4 regions of the Halobacillus sp. ACCC02827 genome follow, and region 1 is predicted to be linked to each of the others. Evidence: riboswitches for the same ligand, from Rfam matches in the RefSeq annotation. Region 1 holds a riboswitch; each other region holds the start of a gene.
The links. Region 1 has a riboswitch for cobalamin ahead of QRD89_RS03540 (ABC transporter substrate-binding protein). Riboswitches for the same ligand answer to the same signal wherever they lie in the genome.
Positions count from the first base shown of each region.

Region 2: linked by a shared signal. The riboswitch ahead of QRD89_RS02505 (hypothetical protein) and the one ahead of QRD89_RS03540 (ABC transporter substrate-binding protein) in region 1 are both predicted to bind cobalamin.
Region 3: linked by a shared signal. The riboswitch ahead of QRD89_RS01715 (ribonucleoside-diphosphate reductase subunit alpha) and the one ahead of QRD89_RS03540 (ABC transporter substrate-binding protein) in region 1 are both predicted to bind cobalamin.
Region 4: linked by a shared signal. The riboswitch ahead of QRD89_RS10365 (DUF4430 domain-containing protein) and the one ahead of QRD89_RS03540 (ABC transporter substrate-binding protein) in region 1 are both predicted to bind cobalamin.

Region 1 is NZ_CP128168.1:699,019-703,865, reverse strand. Features, by position in the region: gene QRD89_RS03550 (adenosylcobinamide amidohydrolase) at 1-561, opposite strand, end outside; gene QRD89_RS03545 (FecCD family ABC transporter permease) at 558-1,628, opposite strand; gene QRD89_RS03540 (ABC transporter substrate-binding protein) at 1,591-2,574, opposite strand; cobalamin riboswitch at 2,719-2,892, opposite strand; gene QRD89_RS03535 (cobyric acid synthase) at 2,976-4,451, opposite strand; gene QRD89_RS03530 (cobyrinic acid a,c-diamide synthase CobB) at 4,448-4,847, opposite strand, start outside.
Region 2 is NZ_CP128168.1:460,474-465,320, reverse strand. Features, by position in the region: gene QRD89_RS02520 (LTA synthase family protein) at 1-615, opposite strand, end outside; gene QRD89_RS02515 (alanyl-tRNA editing protein) at 861-2,042, opposite strand; gene QRD89_RS02510 (SDR family oxidoreductase) at 2,182-2,832, opposite strand; cobalamin riboswitch at 2,998-3,194, shown strand; gene QRD89_RS02505 (hypothetical protein) at 3,359-3,559, shown strand; partial or broken gene mmgD (citrate synthase) at 3,598-4,714, shown strand; gene QRD89_RS02495 (bifunctional 2-methylcitrate dehydratase/aconitate hydratase) at 4,779-4,847, shown strand, end outside.
Region 3 is NZ_CP128168.1:314,488-319,334, forward strand. Features, by position in the region: gene QRD89_RS01710 (ribonucleotide-diphosphate reductase subunit beta) at 1-73, opposite strand, end outside; gene QRD89_RS01715 (ribonucleoside-diphosphate reductase subunit alpha) at 92-2,326, opposite strand; cobalamin riboswitch at 2,469-2,645, opposite strand; gene QRD89_RS01720 (class I SAM-dependent methyltransferase) at 2,838-3,515, shown strand; gene QRD89_RS01725 (alpha/beta fold hydrolase) at 3,584-4,468, opposite strand; gene QRD89_RS01730 (pyridoxamine 5'-phosphate oxidase family protein) at 4,703-4,847, shown strand, end outside.
Region 4 is NZ_CP128168.1:1,943,529-1,948,375, reverse strand. Features, by position in the region: gene ccsB (c-type cytochrome biogenesis protein CcsB) at 1-78, shown strand, start outside; gene QRD89_RS10375 (response regulator transcription factor) at 157-873, shown strand; gene QRD89_RS10370 (ATP-binding protein) at 873-2,651, shown strand; cobalamin riboswitch at 2,701-2,877, shown strand; gene QRD89_RS10365 (DUF4430 domain-containing protein) at 3,026-3,427, shown strand; gene QRD89_RS10360 (ECF transporter S component) at 3,434-3,958, shown strand; gene sigX (RNA polymerase sigma factor SigX) at 4,059-4,595, shown strand; gene QRD89_RS10350 (hypothetical protein) at 4,588-4,847, shown strand, end outside.

The sequences.
Region 1 (4,847 bases):
ATCCCGTTGATGCTTCTTCAAATGTTCCAGCATGACGACTGTATGCTTGATATCTAAATGGTTTGTCGGCTCATCCAGGAAAAGGATCTTCGGCTGCTGCGCCAATGCCTTTGCGAGCAGAACCCGCTGTTTCTCTCCACCGCTCAAGGTACGGAACGGTTGATTCTCATAGCGGCGGACATCCGTCTCTTCCATTACTGCATCCACGATACGAAGATCTTCTTTCGTCGTGTGCTTTAACCACCCTCGTTGATGAGGATATCTTCCAAGCGTAACGATTTCTCTGACCGTAAAGTCGAATTCCACATACGATTCCTGGGAGAGCACAGCCATCATTCTTGCCTTTTCCCGGGGAGAAAACGTATGCAGAGACCTGCCGAACAGTTGAATAGTTCCCGTCGCTGCCGGCAGTATCCCTGTAATTAATTTAAACAGGGTCGTCTTTCCGCTTCCATTCGGACCAAGCAATGTAAAGAACCGGCCGGTTTGAATCGACAAATCAATATCATGGACAACCCGTTTGCTTTGATATCCTCCTGATACACCTTCCATCATTATCATGATTCGTTCCTCCTGAATCGCTCTCTGATCATAAGTAAAGCAAAGATCGGTGCGCCGATCAGGGCGGTGATGACACCAATCGGCAATTCTTCCGGTGCCACAATCGTCCGTGCAAATAAGTCGGCGAGAATCAGGTAACCACCGCCGGCAAGCGTGGATAACGGCAGGACGTGGCGGTGGTTGGGCCCAACAAGCATTCGGATGAAATGAGGGATGACCAGTCCGACGAATCCTATTTGTCCGGATACGGCGACGGCAGCCCCTGTCAACAGCGATGCGCCGACGATGACCATCACTTTCCCTCGATTCACGTGCACTCCCAAGTGTTCGGCAGACTCCTCACCAAGCGCCATCGCATTTAATTCGCGCGTTTTGAACAGGAGAAGCAGGACCCCAACGACGAAAAACGGAAGAAGCAATTGGACATGACTCCATCCCCGCATCCCGACATTCCCCATCAGCCAATAAAGAATCTGCCGCATATCTTCTCTTGAACTCAAGGCAATGATTAAGGAAATGACCGCACTGATGAAAGAACTAACGATAATACCAGCCAGAATGATCGTCTCGATCGCAAGCGTTCGATTGGCCAGGTGAGTCACCCCGAAGACGATAAGCATCGTGATGAATCCGGAGATAATCGCTACAACCGGCAGCGTGAATTCGCCTAGAAACGAAATCGTAATTTGGAAATACAGCACGCATACAGCACCGAGGGCGGAACCGGACGAAACGCCGATTGTGTACGGATCAGCCAGCGGGTTCCTCAACAATCCTTGGAAAGCAGCACCTGCAATGGAAAGGGAAGCACCTACGAGAAGCGCCAGCAGTACCCGCGGAAACCGTATTTCCCAAATGATCAGTTCGGTGGATTTCTCGACTGTCTCATCCCGCAAAGAAATCCCGAGCGTTTTATTAAGCAGAAGATCGAGAACAACCGGGATCGGGAAATCGACACTGCTGTTTAAAACGCCAAGAAGGGTCGCACCAAGTACGAACCCTCCCAACAAGATGTACATCCACCCGATCTTATTCAGTAAATACTTCTGGATAAATGAGCTTTCCAAGCGTCTCTACTCCATCGATCAAACGCGGTCCCGGACGCGTCACCGTATCGTTATTCACATCGAAGACCTGTTCCTGCTTCACGGCAGGAACTTCCGCCCATCCCGCTCGGTCAAGCACCTGCTCCTCCGGATTATCGACATAGTAGCCGTAAGTGGTGATGATGACATCAGGATTCTTCTGGACGGCTTCCTCTTCCGTCATCTTCACCCAACCTTCCTGGTCGGCAGCCGTATTTTCGGCATGGATCGCCTCCAGCATCTCATTCATGAAGGTTCCTGTACCGGTTGTATAAATGTCAGGACTAGGAGCGACCTCCACCCAAACCCGTTTCTTTTCCTCGACAGCTTCTGCCTTCTCTTTGATCTTTTCCAAGCTGGACTGCATGTCGCCTACAAGCTCATCCGCTTCTTCGGATGCCCCTTCCACATCACCAAGCAGTTCGATATGGTCATATACAGCATCAAAAGACTCCGCACTGTCGACAACAACAACGTCGATACCGGATTCTTCGAATTTATCTAGAATATCGCGATTATTCTCCTGGTGGAAATCTGTCACCAGCGCAAGATCCGGATCTAAAGATAAAATCTTCTCCACATCCATTTCCTGAGCTCCAATTTTTTCTATATCATTTGCTTCCTCCGGATAGTTGCTGTATGTATCGACACCAATCAACTTATCGCCCTGACCGAGCGCAAATGTAATTTCTGTGTTGCTCGGTATTAAGGATACGATCGTCTCCGGCTCCTCTTCGATGGTAACTTCCTCTCCACTTCCGTCTGTGACCGTGACCGGGAATTCGGCAGAATTTCCCTGCTGATCAGTCGTTTCCTCCGCACCAGCATCTGCGCCCTGCTCCGTTTCATTGGAATCATCACTGCAACCGACAGCAAACATCAGAAGCATACCGATAACAAACGGCATGAACCAGTGTGTTCTTTTCATGTATCTTTCCCCTCCCTATTTTTGCTCACAAAAAAACGCCATTCTCTAAGAAAAAGGCGGTCGTCGAAGGAGGCGGAATGATACACGCTGATAAATAAACGCACACATCACGCTCGTTCGAAGCAGACCTTTAACCCGAAAGTCTCTTCTCGAACACGTCAGGCAGGTCTCCTGGCTCCGTTTCATCGTCAAGCTGCCCTTCCCGTACAAACAGTGGCACGCAGCTTTCCTCAACGTTACAGTGGCGGGACCGCATCGGATTTACACCGATTTCCCTTTTCACCTACAGCATGTAGGACCTGATCGCGGAATATTCGAATTTTTGTGATGATTCTATTATAGAATCCCGTCGGAAAAAAGTAAATCTTGTCATAGCCTTCATAGGGGCCCTGCTTCTGCTCCTATCTACGCTGGTACTGCTCCATTATGTCTTCCAGTCTATCTACGTCTAAAAAACCTGTGACGTGCGCTGCTAAACGATCATAAGCTTCCAACCGGAGTTGTTCATACAACACGTGCGCTTCCGCCTCCTGCAATCCTTTTCGTTTCCTGAGCTGGTTGAGAAACAGATGGCGGAACTTGTCGTTATGGAACACACCGTGAAAATACGTCCCATATGCTCCGTCGCTTACGGAACCATCAAGGAAGGAATCGACATCCCCCGTCCGCTCCGTCCGGCCCATATGGACTTCATAGCCTTGAATATCCAGCTCTTCTCCCGAGAAATGAACCTTCATGCTTGAGCGAACCGTCCGTTTCTCTGTAAGCATTGTCGTCTTTAGTGGAAAAATCCCGATCCCTTCCACTTCGATGGCTTCAGATTCTACTTTTTGAGGATCATGGATCTTCTCCCCCATCATTTGATAGCCGCCGCAAATCCCGAAGATGATGGTTCCTTGAAGGTGAAGCCTTCTGACAGCGTGGTCCAACCCCAGCTCCTTCATGAACTGACAGTCTTCCAGCGTATTTTTCGTTCCGGGAAGAATGATCAAATCGGGTTTTCCCAATTCTTCCGGCTTCTGAACAAGCCGTACGTGGCAGTCCGTTTCAAACCGAAACGGATCGATGTCTGTAAAATTAGAAATGCGCGGAAGATGAATGACAGCGATATCCAAATCCTTGGCATCGTCGGGGAAACGGCTGTATTGATGGAGACTTAAGGAATCTTCCGCATCCATCGCAGCATCTTCCAGGAACGGAACGACACCCAGAACCGGGATACCTGCATACGCTTCAAACCAATCCAAACCGGGCTGAAGCAGAGACACATCTCCGCGGAATTTATTGATGATTACACCGCACACTCTCTTTCTATCAACCGGATCAAGCAGCTGCAGGGTTCCGACAAGGCTTGCAAATACGCCTCCTCTGTCGATATCCCCTACAAGGATGACCGGAGCATCCGCCATTCTTGCGATACTCATATTGACAAGTTCACGGTCGTTTAAATTCACTTCTGCCGGGCTTCCGGCACCTTCGATTACGATTCTTTCAAAACGACCGGCTAAAGATTGATAAGCTTCTCGTATTACCTGTTTGGCAGTCTCGTAATATTCCTTCCGGTACTCGGATGCTTTCATATTCCGGAGCGGCTTCCCATGGACGACAATTTGGGATTCATCATCCTTCGTCGGCTTGATCAATACAGGGTTCATCATCGTCTCTGCCTCGACACCGGCTGCTTCCGCCTGCACCCCCTGCGCGCGTCCGATTTCTCTGCCATCTATAGTGATATAGGAGTTGAGCGCCATATTCTGCGACTTGAACGGGGCGACAGCATATCCTTTTCGTGCAAAAATCCTGCACAAAGCCGTAACCATCATACTTTTCCCCGCATCTGAGTGTGTGCCCTGGATCATAATTGGTACGGCCTTCATGAATTGCGAACCTCCCTGCATTTATTCAGGAAAGCATCCACAACGGATGGGTTCGATGCAAAGTGTATATGCGTGTACCCTGCGACAATATTCTTATGAATGACTCCTTCTGTCCCTTCTCCGAATGTTCCTTTAACGAAGTAGGCCGGCGTATGCTCCTCATCCGGGCGATATACAGAATAGTGGAACTCGTGACCTCTTGCGGTTTCCCCTTCAGGAAGAAGAAAATTCCCGGGTCCTCCATGGATTTCCCTGTATCCGACAGCAGCCAGCTTTCCCTGCATATGCATGTCCCCGGAAATAGCCCCAACCATGGCATGTCCGTTGATGGCCTTTGTTAAAAACATGAATCCTCCACATTCCGCTAGGACAGGAAGCCCTTCTTCGACGCGAGCC
Region 2 (4,847 bases), 240 kb from region 1:
GTGGAAGTTCAGGACACCAAGGTACTTGACAAGCATGTTCCGGTCGAATGCCCGCTGCAGCAATTCCGTACGCTCAGTCTGTGCCCAGCCGAGGTTCACGACAAACAAAGGAACAGCGATCATCGCAAGGATCAAACCTTCCTTTCGTTTCGGCATGAAACTCTGCAAACGATTTTTTCTTAAGAAGAACAATAGAAATGCAGCGACGAAGACATCAAGGAACAGGAAAATGTCTGTGGCTGACATGATATCGGTGATACTTCCGCCAAGACCGGCAAGGTTTGCCGCCTGACCTAACATCGGAATCGTTAAAAAGTCGTTGTATTCTCTATAAAATAGGACGTTTACATACAATAGTAAGGACCCGAATATATACATCCCCAGCATTCCCTTACGGCCGCCAAGAAGAATACCGACACCGAATAGTAGGAAAATACTGCTCAGTGGGTTGAATGCAAGAATAGCCGCTTCATTGGCATTTTCAATATTCAACGTGAAGACACTGCCCTGAACGTAATACATCTTCGCCCAGAAAATTGCAATGACAGCAGCATAAATCATGAATTTCTTCTTGAATTCGGGGTTTTCCATCTTTGTTTTAAATTTAGAAAACATGATACAACCTCCGTAAATAGTGATCTAATTTATTTATGTTCCATCAATAGCTGATACCAATTAAAATTAAGCATGCGTAGGAGAACAAGATTGATAATACCACATTTACAATAAAAAAACGCAACAATAATGGAACTGTTATATGTTCTTAATACTATTACACCACTATTACACAACAGTTACCGTAAGATGATAAAAAACTCCAGAAAGCGACAGGCGCTTCCTGGAGTTCAGGGGGACTCTTTTTAAACTATATTCTTTACCAGCTCCACAAATGCATCCGCTTTGATTCGTTTCTTGCCGCCACCCTGGACAAAATGCGGTTTTCCTCCGCCTTTTCCCTCGATATGCGGCAACACTTGTTTCGCCACGTCATTCATATTTCTGTCCAGTCCGCTGCCACAGGCAAGTACAAACTGGAGGGCATCTTCCTGTTCACTGACGAGCAGGACACAGGCATCCGTCGTTTCGTTCAACACAGCCTGCCCTAAAGTCTGGAGCTGCTTAATGGAACGGTCCTGATATACTGCAGAGAGAAACTGTTTCTGCTCTCCTTGTTCCACAAGCTCCTTCGCTTCATAGCCGATCAGCTTACTCTCCAAATCCAAGATGTACTTATCCTTCTCTTTGCTTTTTTCATTCAGCTCAACGATTTCCTCCGGCAGCGCCTCCTCGGGACGGGCAACGAGCTGCTTCAACTCCGTCAACAGTCGATGTTTCTTCCCGAACTGTCCAAGCAGACGTTCTCCACAGACAAATTCCAGGCGCACCTGACCCTTATTCTTAGTCCAGCCCAGAAGCTTGACAGCCCTTACTTCCCCGGTCGCCTGCGGATGTGTTCCGCCGCATCCATTATAATCAACGCCCGGAATCATGACGAGACGGACATTTTCCGTGACGGCGAGTTTCTTACGCAAAGGATACTTCCCCGCCTCTTCCGCCGTCATCCATGCTGTTTCCACCTTAATATTTTTCAGGATCAAGCGGTTGACCTCTGCTTCCGCTTCTGTAAGCGTTTCTTCCAGAAGCTCAGAAGTATCCAAATCGATCGTGACCGTTTCCTCACCCAGATGGAAGCTGGTCGTCTGCCACTGAAAACGATCTTCCAAGACTGCAGAAAGGATATGCTGACCGCAATGCTGCTGCATATGGTCAAAGCGTCTGGCCCAGTCAATTTCCCCATGGACGGTACCTCCGACGACCATCGGCTCCTCCAAATAATGACGGATATCGCCGTCCACTTCTTCCACACCCGAAACCGGTGCTCCGTTCAAAGCTCCTCGATCACTCGGCTGGCCGCCGCCGGTTGGATAAAAGGCTGTTTCTTCAAGTATGACGAAAAATCCGTTATCATCCTGCCCGGTACGAGCAATGGTTGTATCAAATGCTGTCAAATAAGCATCTTCATAATATAATTTCCGTGTCATATACTTTCCTCCTATGTATATCCTACGGGAATCGTAGCATTTTTTCACATGGTGCCGCCACATATTTCCCGGGAAATCGACGAAACAATAAAGAAGACTCCGCTGTTTCCAGCAGAGCCTTCGAGAGTCTTCCTAATAATTATAAAGATCCTACAGCATCGCGGACGGTCGTATTTCCCCCGACCACTTGGAATTCCTTACCGATTGTCGCCTCATTTTCCAATGTCGCAAGAATGACGCTCGCCACGTCTTCACGGGAAATTTCCCCGCGTTCGACTTTCTCTGCCGCTTCCACTTCACCCGTACCCGCATCGTTCGTCAGCATTCCCGGGTGGATGATCGTGTAATCCAGATCCGTTCGTCGCAGCCAGTCATCTGCATAGTGCTTCGCAATGACATAAGGAGCGAAAGAAGCCGGTGCTTCCTGAATCGCTTCCCGCGTCGTATCGAAAGAACTGATCATGACGTAGCGCTTCACACCTGCCTGCTTCGATGCTTCGATCGTCTTCACCGCACCGTCAAGGTCGATCATTACTGTTTTATCAGGGCCGGTATTCGGACCGGATCCCGCTGTAAATACGACAGCGTCCACTCCTTTAAACGCTTTTGCAATGGTTTCCGTGTCGTCTTCCAAGTCAATAAGGACCGTTTCGGCTCCTAAATCTTTGAAGTAGGACGCCTGCTCCTCTTTGCGGATCATAGCGACAGCTTCTACTTTTTCGCTGTCCTGGATTTTCTCAACCAGATGTTTACCGACTTGACCATTTGCACCTACTACAAGAACTTTCACTCTCACTCATCCTTTCTATGGAAAACATACATGGTATAGTTTGTTCACCTGTAAGATATGTAACCTTTTTTTATAAAAAGCAAACATCCCAGCTGTTCCTACCATGGGGAAGAAAGGAAAATATTGTTTATTTATGGATTGTTTGATATATTGAACTGTGACAACTGAATACGTTTTGATTCGGGTGCAGGCGCACAAATGCTGCCTGCTTAAAAGGGAAACCGGTGAAAAGCCGGTGCTGTCCCGCAACTGTAATTGGGAGCGAACTGAAGGACCACTGTCCCCGTCATCGAGCGGGAATGGGAAGGGTTCAGGGAGCGATGATCATAAGCCAGGAGACCTGCCCGTTTCAGCGAACATCATGTACCTACGAGGATAGGGGGTGTGAAGTGCCGTTTCAGGAGAAGGATGGATACGCATGGCTGCGGATCTTATTTGCTTTTCCTAGGAAGAACGCAGCTTGACAACTTCTTGGGGAAGTTGTTTTTTTATTGGCTTTATTTCCGAATGAAATAGAGGTGTCTCTATGATTGATCCGATAGACAGCTATATCGACCTTTTTAAAGCATCTATTATGAATCAGTTCTACGCCGCTCTTCCAAGTACACTGGAGGAGACGTTCGAACAATGGCAGAAGGAATGCCGTGACTCGGAGGAACGAATTCGTTTAGAAAAAGCATACGTCCTTGTCCGCGAAGAACTTTTCGGTAAGCATTCGCTGTCCTGATCTTATTTTTGTAAGCGGTTACTATAAGGAGGATGTCTATGCCTGATCAAATGATCTATCGACCTGGTCTTGATGGTGTGATTGCTGCAGAGACGCAGCTTTCCTACCTGGATACAGAGAAAGAGGAAATTGTCATCCGCGGCTATGAACTGATTGAGCTTGCCGGCTGTAAGACCTATACAGACTTGATTCATCTTCTGCTTCACGGCAGTCTCCCTGCAGGTGCAGAACGATCAAATATCGAAGCTAATTTAATAAAGGAATATTCCCTGCCGCAAGGTTTTTTTACGCTTTTCGAAAAGCTTCCGTCCTCTACACACCCGATGGATGCGCTGCGCACAGGTGTTTCCGCCCTTGCCGGTCACGATGAAAGGCTGGAAGACCGCTCACCGGAGGTCATGCGTACGACGGCGCTGCGTTTACTGGCTAAAATTCCGAACATCGTCGCTAACAGTTACCACATCCTGCAGCAGAAACCGGTCATCGAGCCCACGGAGGAACTCTCTTACAGCGCGAATTTCTTATACATGATCACCGGTACGATACCCATCGGAGCAGGAGGTGAAGTTCTTCGACCGTTCCCTGTTGCTCTACAGCGAGCACGAAATGCCGAACTCGACCTTCACCGCCCGGGTCATCGCATCGACGAATGCCGACTTGTATGGTGCCTTGACCGGTGCCGTCGCCTCCTTAAAAGGGAATCTTCACGGCGGTGCGAATGAAGCGGTCATGCATATGCTGCTTGAAGGAAAAACGACCGACGGATTCCGTCACCTGCTCTATGAAAAGCTCCAGAAGAAAGAAAAGGTGATGGGATTCGGGCATCGAGTGTATAGGAATCGCATGGACCCACGGGCTTCCCTCATGAAAGAAGCTCTTCGGGAACTCGCAAAAGAAAAAAAACGTGAAGACCTGTTTGACATGTGTGAAGCAGGAGAAGCCGTCATGAAAGAAGAAAAAAATCTATATCCGAATCTGGATTACTACGCTGCTCCTGTCTATTACCTTCTTTCTGTTCCAATCGCTTTGTACACGCCGATCTTCTTTGCTGCAAGAACCCTCGGCCTCTGTGCCCATGTCACAGAACAATACGCCAACAACAAGTTGTTCCGTCCCCGTGTCCTTTATTCCGGCCCGCGGGATCTGCATCCATAAAGGAAGAAAGCCGGGCTGCCTGCCCGGCTGTATGGTACATATTCTTTGTAAAGGTGGAGATGAAATGGAAGAAGTGAAAATGAATACCCTCAAGGAAACCGATCCATTATTGGAGGAAATCGCTGCTTATGCG
Region 3 (4,847 bases), 380 kb from region 1:
TGCCGTTAACAATACCTGTTGAAGCATTGGGAGCTTCATGATCCACCAGTTTTCTTTTGTTTATTGTGCGCATGATAGGTGTCCCTCCTTATTATGATGAACAGTATTCACAGTCGTCGTATTCGCCTTGACTGGAAGTTGATCTTGTATAATATGTCGTCTTCATCCCGCTTCGCCATGCATCCAAATGCAGGGAGAGGAGTTCTTTCGCCTGAATGGTATTTCTTACATACATATTGAAGGAAATGGCCTGATCGATGAATCGCTGGCGGATACTGTTCTGCTTGATGCTAGTATGCTGATCAATATCGTAAGCGGATTTATAATACCCGTAAGTCGTGTGATCGAGCTCTGGTGCGGTTACTGGAATCTTGTAGTCTTTCTTCTCTTCTGAGTAGAACTTTTTGAAAATCGGATCGATGCTTGCTGTGCTTCCTGCTATCAGGGAAGTGCTGGAGTTTGGAGCGACAGCGAGCAGGTACCCGTTCCGCATTCCTTGTGCCGCTACTTTATTTCTCAGCTCATTCCAGTTCCATGTGCGGTCTTGGTCAAACGATCGTTTAACAAAAAATTCCCCGGTCTGCCAGTCAGAACCTTCAAATAGAGGATAGCTTCCTTTTTCTTGAGCCAGCTCACTGCTTGCTTCTATCGCGTGATAAGCAACCGCTTCGTACACTTCCTCTGTATAGGCGAGTGCTTCTTCTGATTCCCAGGCAATCTTCTTCTTTGCAAGCAGGTGGGCCCAGCCGAAGGTTCCTAGACCTACGCCGCGATATTTATGATTGGTCAATTGCGCCTGTAGTACAGGAATCGTGTTTTGTTCAATTACGTTGTCGAGCATACGTACTTGGATTGCAATCAACCGTGGAAGCACACCGGCTGGAACCGCACGGCCCAGATTGATGCTGGAAAGGTTACACACGACGAAATCACCAGGATTATGGACGGTAATGATCTTCCCGTCTTCCACGTATTGTTCGGATTGAGTGGTAGGTCTTTGATTCTGTGCTATTTCTGTACACAGATTACTGCAATAAATCATGCCGGCATGGTTGTTTGGATTCATCCGGTTTACTTCGTCCCGATAGAACATGTATGGTGTTCCGGTCTCCAACTGTCCAACCATGATCCGTTTCATAATTTCAATGGCGGGCACAGTTTCTTTGGAAAGCTCCGGGTTCTCTACACATGCCTGGTATTTATCTCTGAAAGAGCCTTCGCCGCGTTTTTCATCGAAATAATCTTCCAGCGAAAATCCCATGACTTTGCGTACTTCGTGAGGGTCAAACAAGTACCAGTCTTCCCGATTCTCCACTGCTTCCATGAAGATGTCCGGAATGGATACGCCTGTGAACAGGTCGTGCGTCCGCTGCCGTTCATCTCCGTTGTTCAATCGGCTGTCAAGAAACGGGAAAATGTCTTTATGCCATATGTCAAGATATACAGCGACGGCACCTTGACGCTGTCCGAGCTGATCGACGCTCACGGCTGTATTGTTTAACTGCTTCATCCAAGGAAGGACGCCGGAGGAAACCCCTTTAAATCCACGGATATCACTGCCGCGGCTGCGGATTTTGCCGAGATAGACTCCGATTCCTCCTCCGTGCTTACTGAGATTGGCGATGTCTGTGTTGCTGTCGTAGATGCCCTGAAGGCTGTCATCTACCGTATCGATGAAGCAGGAGCTCAGCTGACCATAACGTTTCCCCGCATTTGCTAAAGTCGGGGTGGCTACAGTCATGTATAAATGACTCAAAGCCCAGTAGGCTTCTTTTACGAGTGCCAACCGTTTTGGTGCTTCTTCTTGTGACATTAAGACCATTGCAATGATCATAAAGCGCTCTTGAGGAAGTTCATAAACTTCTTTCTCTTTACTTCTTGCAATATATCTGTCACTCAATGTCTTCAAACCAATGTAGGTGAATTGATGGTCACGTTCAGGGGCGAGTGCTTCTTCTAATTGGTATATATCTTCCTCTGAGTAATATGTAAGCAGCTTCTCGGAATAGATGCCTTTCTTAATCAACGTGCAGATTAGACCATGAAAATCTTCATATTCCTTGTTTGTTCCGCGGTTACTGGAAGCTTCCTCATACATCTGCTCAAGCAGCATTCTGCTGGCTGCAAATGTCCAATCCGGTTCCATTTCATCGACCTCAGCCAGACACTCGAGAATAAGAGCGTGGCGCTGGTCCTGTTCCGTCATATGTTCAAAACCTAAGTTAGGAATTTTATGGATGATGCGATCCAGATCAAGCATAGGGAACTCGGTTTTCCAAGCTTCTAATCTTTCTTTCCATTGGTCTTTAATTGCTGATACGCTCATGGTTTCACTCCTTGATCTGATATCTACATATAAAATAAAAAAATCCACTCCGGGAAAGGGAGTGGATGAAACCATGAAACGATGCGAGACACAAAAAAGTCCTCGTTCCATCGCTTCATCTTCTCAATCCCCGAAGAAGTTGAAACTCTGCCGAACGAAGATAGGTCTCCTGGCTGGCATCCGATCTTACTCTGGTCCTTCCCGTGCGCGGCACAGTGGAATCTTCCATTTCGCGGATGCGTACAGTTGCGGGGGCAGCTCCGGATTGGTTACCGGATTCCCTATTAAGCCTTGTGGCATCTTCTGTTCGCAAATACTATATGTAGTTGTTCAGATTAATTTTATTAGCTTATCTTGTGTTTCTATCATAACGGACAACGAAATAACATTCAAGCCTTTTCCATTCTACAACAAATACCTCCAAGCATCAAAACCCAGACACAGCGCATTGGTGTAAGGTATAATTTTATAAGAAGAAATATATATAAGAAGCGGAAAGGCGAGTGAGGAAATGGTCAAGTTCGATTGGCATAAAGAAGCAGAAAGGCAGTGGGACGACCGTGCCGGGATGTGGAGTTCAAAAAGCAAGGAAATGTGGGACGAAGGAAGTCGAAGTACGATCCTTCCCTTCCTTGAGAATCATATCCCGAAAGGAAAAGTAGCCGACCTCGGCTGTGGAGACGGCTATGGATCTTTCCGGCTTTGGCAGGAGGGATATGAGGTCACAGGGGTTGATTTGTCGAAAGATATGATTGATAAGGCGAATGACAGAGTCAGGGAACAAGGGCTTACCTTCGTCCAGGGGGATCTAACTGCTCTACCTTTCGAAGATGATTCGTTTGATAGTGCCATGGCGGTCAATTCATTGGAATGGACGGAGATTCCTTCACAGGGGCTTAATGAGATGAAGCGGATACTGAAGCCTGGGGGAAGACTTTGTATCGCACTGCTTGGTCCGACGGCAATGCCGAGGACCAACAGCTATCGCCGCTTGTTCGGGGAACAAGTCATATGCAATACGATGATGCCGTGGGAATTGAAGAAGATGGCAGAAGAGACAGGGTGGAGATCAATAGCTGGACAAGGGGTTTACAAGCGTGGTGTCGAGGACAGTCTCTTGGCGGGGCTTGAAGAAGAATTAAAGCAGGCACTTACATTCATGTGGGTATTTATTTTCGAAAAAGAATAAAACAATCCGGAGTTGCTTCCCAATGCATCAAGGCGCATTGGAGCAAACTCCGGACTTTTTTTGTTGGATTAAGGATGCTCACCGCTTGTCGAACGCATTGGTGCTGTTTCCCACAAGAATTCAGCCACTATTGTGTCGACTTCCGCAAGCTCATGGAGGCCGGAGTGGGTTGCCTGAGGCTGGTAAATTCTTTCTTCGTAGTAACGGCCGAATGGAACGATGTCTTCCAGTCCGTGGACGCTTGAGGCGTGGACAAGACCATCCCAGTGCTCCTGCTCCGGGGCCTCCTTGTTGATGATTCCGGCCACCGCAAGGACGTCTACATTATCTGAGAAATGATCCTTATTCTTAACCATATCCTGGAGAGCATCAGAGTCTGGTCTCAAATCCACGGTTGCGGCCCCGTAATTGGATTCAAAATAGGAATCTTTCCGAATGCCTTTAAATGGACTGGCGATAGCAGCAACTTTCTTAACGGCAGGTACGCCGTCCGCAGGTTCGTTCAGTAAATAATTGATTGACGCTAACCCGCCCATGGAATGTCCGATAATATTTACTTGTTGAACATTGTAGCGGGAGTGAAGCTGGATCATCACGTTTTCGACCCATTTTGTTTGATTGGAAATACTGGCGCGATTATCTTCGAACAATATCTGCACGAACGGGTTCTTTGTCTGGGGGAAGCTTCCCTGGATGGAGAGGGTACCATCGTTCGCTACATAGACCGTCATCCTTTTTTTTCCCCAATTCATGGACTGCATCCGGTCCATCATGGTCTGGAAGCTCCTCGGCCCCCCTTTGAACCCGTGAATGAATAAGGTCGGTGTTACTTCTTCGCGCGGGTACGGTTCCGAGCTGCTCGATTTTGAATTGATCATCAGGATGAGCAGCCCTACAAATATAGAACCCAATGCAATATAAAGCCATTTCCAATTTTTCATTTGTAAAGTCATGGTTGTTCCTCCCGAATCCTGTCTTTCCTTCAGTGTAAAACAAGGAAGGCTTTGGATAAAACGATTTTATGCAAATTTGCGCATCCATGTGCAGAAACGGGTCTTCTTAGCTTGCCCTTAAAGAGCTGTGTCATGACCGGCGGCATATTTTTGTGTTTAGCTCTCGTTTATCGGGGAAAACTGGAAATGTATGAAAGACAGAGCAGCATATATGGAGAAGGGAGCTTGTTTGCATTGACACAAGATGAATTAAAGAGCCAGATTAAGCAGATTATGGAACAACATAAAATCGGTACGTTGGCTACCGTAAAGAATGACAAACCTCATACCCGTTACATGACATTCTGGAATGATGAACAATTCACATTCTATACTCCTA
Region 4 (4,847 bases), 1.2 Mb from region 1:
GTCGGAGGATTTGGTATTATTATGTTTAATCTCATTGCTGTGAATTTAATTATATCCGGTTTACATTCGTATGCGTAAACGAGAAGCCCGGCAGGGGGACGAAATGTCCCGCCTGCCCTTTGTCTAACTTAGAATATACAGTCGGAGGTAGGTAACATGGAACAAGAAGCAAGAATACTGGTCGTTGATGATGAAGAGCGTATCCGTCGGTTGATCCGCATGTATTTGGAAAGAGAGCACTACGAGATCGATGAAGCAGAGGATGGAGAAGAAGCTCTGCAAAAAGCGCTGAACAATGATTATGACGTCATTTTACTCGATTTAATGCTTCCCGGAAAAGACGGGATAGATGTATGTCGGGAATTAAGAGAGAAAAAAGCTACTCCAGTAATCATGCTTACCGCAAAAGGTGAAGAAGCCAACCGGGTTCAAGGATTCGAGGTCGGTACAGACGATTATATAGTCAAGCCGTTCAGTCCGAGGGAAGTAGTTTTGCGTGTGAAGGCATTGTTGCGGAGAGCATCCTCGACCAAATTCCTGGAAACAGATACGCAGGCGAGAAATGTATTGGTGTTTCCGCATATGACTATCGACAATGATGCCCACCGGGTGACTGCGGAAGGGGAGGAAGTTTCCCTGACTCCGAAAGAGTACGAGCTGTTGCATTTTATGGCGCAGTCACCAGACAAGGTTTTCGACCGCGAGCAGTTGTTGAAGGAAGTATGGCAATATGAGTTTTTTGGTGACTTAAGAACGGTGGATACCCATGTCAAACGCCTGAGGGAGAAGCTGAGTAAAGTCTCTCAGGAAGCTGCAGGGATGATTGTGACTGTTTGGGGAATCGGATATAAGTTCGAGGTCAGCGGAGACTGATGTTTTGGCGGAGTGTTGTCGGGAAACTCTGGTTCACCATCCTCCTGCTTGTATGCTTCGTCCTTTTTATCCTTACCATTCTGCTGCTTGAGTTCTTCCAAAACTATCACATACTCGAAGCGGAAAGCGATCTGCTTCAGACAGCCGACAAGATCTCTCAAGTTGTCGACCGTTATGAATCTGATGAAGACCTTCTGCTTTCATCGACTATTTTAGTTAAAGATCCAGCGAGCAGCGCAGTCATTGTCTGGGGACCCGGCGACAGTCTTTTCGCTGAAAGTGAATCCGAAGCGATGCCGCAGCTTGATGATGCGTGGTTTCGGAAGGACCCTGAACTTCGGGCCGTTATGGAAAACGGTAAAGACGTCAAAAAGATTGCAGATATGCAGGAGCATGCCTCCGGTGTGATGGTAGTTGGAACACCTCTTGAGAATAGCTCTGGAGCGGTCTTTGTCTATCAATCGCTCGATACGGTCGAAGAGACGTCAGAGCAAACGACGAAAATCATATTTCTTGGTGCAGGGATCGCGATTATTTTAACTACAATTTTTGCCTTTTTCCTGTCTACGAGAATAACGGCTCCACTTATTAAAATGAGAAAGGGAGCTATGGAACTCGCTAAGGGAGAGTTTCATACGAAAATTCCGATCCGAACGCATGATGAAATCGGCGAGCTTGCCATGGCTTTTAATCGGATGGGAAGAGAGTTGAAATTTCATATTAATGCTTTGAATCAAGAGAAAGAACAACTCTCAGGGATCCTGCGTTCCATGGCGGACGGTGTCATAACCATCAATCGTCAAGGAGATGTGCTCATAACGAACCCTCCAGCCCAGCAGTATTTGAAAGCCGCTGATTTCGAACGGGATCCGTCCCGGGATAAGGAAGAGGAGCTTCGTCTGCCGGAGCCTTTAAAAGAGCTCTTTCAAAGTGTTATAACAGAGGAACATGAATCCATGGTGGAAGTATCCGTACAAGGTCGCTCATGGGTGATCATTATGACCCCTCTCTATGACAGGGAAAAGGTTCGTGGAGCCGTCGCGGTTCTGCGTGATATGACGGAAGAACGGAGACTAAATAAGCTTCGTAAAGATTTTATAGCGAATGTTTCGCACGAACTACGCACTCCAATTTCTATGCTTCAGGGATACAGCGAGGCAATTGTGGATGATATTGCAGAAACTAAAGAAGACAAAAACGAGCTGGCTCAGATCATTCATGATGAATCCCTCAGGATCGGCAGATTGGTCAACGAGCTGCTGGATTTGGCCCGTATGGAAGCGGGGCATATTCAGCTCGCTCATGATACGATCGAAATGGGACCGTATATGCAGAAGATTATCCGGAAGTTCAGTGGTCTGGCAGGTGATAAACAGGTGAACCTTACGCTTGATCTTGCTCCTGAACTCGGCAGGCTTACCTTTGATCCGGATCGAATTGAACAAGTGTTCACGAACTTGATTGATAATGCCATCCGCCACACGGAAGAAGGCGGAGAAGTAAATGTGACGGTCGTTCCAGACGGGAATGACTGGGTCGCTTCGGTAAACGACAGCGGTATGGGCATTGCTGAAGAAGACCTGCCATTTGTATTTGAACGCTTCTATAAGGCGGACAAATCCAGGAAGCGAAAAACGAAGGATTATAAGAAAGGAACCGGTCTCGGTCTCGCCATTGCAAAGAACATCGTCGAGGGGCACGACGGAGAGATCAGCGTCCACAGCAGGCTTGGGGAAGGGACGACCTTTACCTTCCACATCCCTTTCATTCATGGGTAATCCCCTTATTGCCAATTGTGACGGTTTCGTGTACGCTTAAAAAGGAACTGTATAAAATGAGAATTCAGGTGTCTGAAAGACTTAAAATGGGAATCCGGTAAGGAAACCGGAACTGTCCTCGCAACTGTGAGTGCCGACGAAAAGGTGGATCCACTGTGGATAACGGGAAGGAGCCTTGGAAGGATGACGCACGAGTCAGTAGACCTGCCTGATCTCGCGTTTCAATACTTCGAGGATTGAGTATTTGAGGCAACCGATCGGTGAATGGCGGCCAGTCCCGCTTCTATTGGTTCGTCTTAGAGCTTGTCCCAACAGGGGCAGGCTCTTATTTGTGGCTACTCAAAACCCTCAAAAAGACAGAAGGGGAGAAAAAAATGTTACAGAAATGGTATCGCCTGATGATGGCGGCCTTCCTTGCCGTCGGTGTTTTGGCAGGATGCGGCGCGCAGGAAGATGAAGAAAAGAGTGCAGAAACGACCGAACAGCAGGAACAGGAAATTACCGTAGAGGTGGAGCTTTCACAAGATAATGGTGCCGAAGAAATTGCTTCTGAATCGATTACTGCCGAAGAAGGTGCGAATCTGATGCAGGTGATGGAGGACAATTTCAAAGTGGAACAGTCCGGAGGATTCATCAACTCCATTGAAGGTGTTGGAGGCGATGAAAAGAAAGCATGGATGTACACCGTCAATGGAGAAGAAGGTCAAGTCGGCGCAGAAGATTATGAATTGAAAGATGGAGATCAGGTTACCTTCGATTATCATGCGTGGGAATGACCAACTATGAACACATATAAACTGACGTTGATTGCCATGCTGTCAGCATTAGCTGTTGCGGGCCGAATGGCTCTTGCCAATATTCCTAATGTTCAGCCTGTAACGGCGATTATTATCATCGCCGGATTTTGGCTGGGTCCAGTTGGAGGTGTACTGGTTGCTTTCGTAACGACACTGACTTCCAACCTCCTCCTCGGCATGGGTATGTGGACCGTATGGCAGATAACAGCCTGGGGTTTAATCGGTGTCGGAGCAGGTATCTTAGGTAAGGTTTTTCCTAAGCTTCCGGTATGGTTGTTATCTGTATATGGTTTTTTGAGTGGTATCTTCTATGGCTTTGTCCTGTCTCTCACGATGCATGTCGCAGGGCAGCCCTTCTGGGCCTATTATCTGGCAGGGATTCCTATGGACATCAATCATGCGGTTTCAAACACTGTTTTTCTGATTGTTATGGCTCCTGTATTAGGACGGTTGTTCAGACGTTACCCATTAACAAACCATAGATTGGACCCAGCAGGAAAGCTGCCCTAGAACAGGGTAGCTTTTTCTTTTTTTTTCGTATTAGTATAGGTAGTGTAACGATTACCTATTTGTTACGACTATATACATAGGTGATTCAGGGGGTACTGTTTTGAAATCGTTCTTTGATGAACTGTATAAGCAACATCACCGGGATTTATTTCAATTTCTTATCTATATGGTCAAGGACCGTGCTGTTGCAGAAGATCTCGTGCAGGAAGTGTACATACGTGTCATAAAATCCTATCATTCCTTTCGAAAGCAAAGCTCAGAAAAGACGTGGCTGCTTTCCATTGCCCGTCACGTGGCCATCGACTATTTTCGGAAGCAGAAGAGAAAAAGGGATCGTATTATAGAAACATTTGATTGGACGAAGAATAAGGAGAGCTTACGCGATGGTCTCCCTCTGCCTGAGGAAGTGGCTGTAATGAACGAAGAGGTGAAGGAAATGTACAGAGCTTTGGATAAGTGTTCTTTTAATCAGAGGAGTGTGCTCATACTCCGCTATATGCAGGGAATGTCCATTCAGGAAACAGCAGAGGCTCTTTCTTTCAGTGAAAGCAAAGTGAAAACGACGCAGCATCGTGGTATGAAAGCCTTGAGAACCCATATAGAAAAAGCGAGGGAAGGAGGAGGAGACATTGAGTAAGAAAAAAATATCAGACCAGGATGTGAAGCAGTGGCTTTATCAGTTACCTTCTTTGGAAGACAAAAGGGAGCAGGGGGAGGTGTACCGCGCTGTTGAAAGAAGGATAAATCGTGGTGTGAGGAAGAAGCGGCACCGGATTGTTCCTCTATTATCTATTCTTACCGTTCTCTCTCTCCTTGCAGTCTCTCTTCCGTTTGTTCAGGAAAGCCTGCATCCCCTTCCTGAACAAGGGGCACAGCAAACAGACACGAG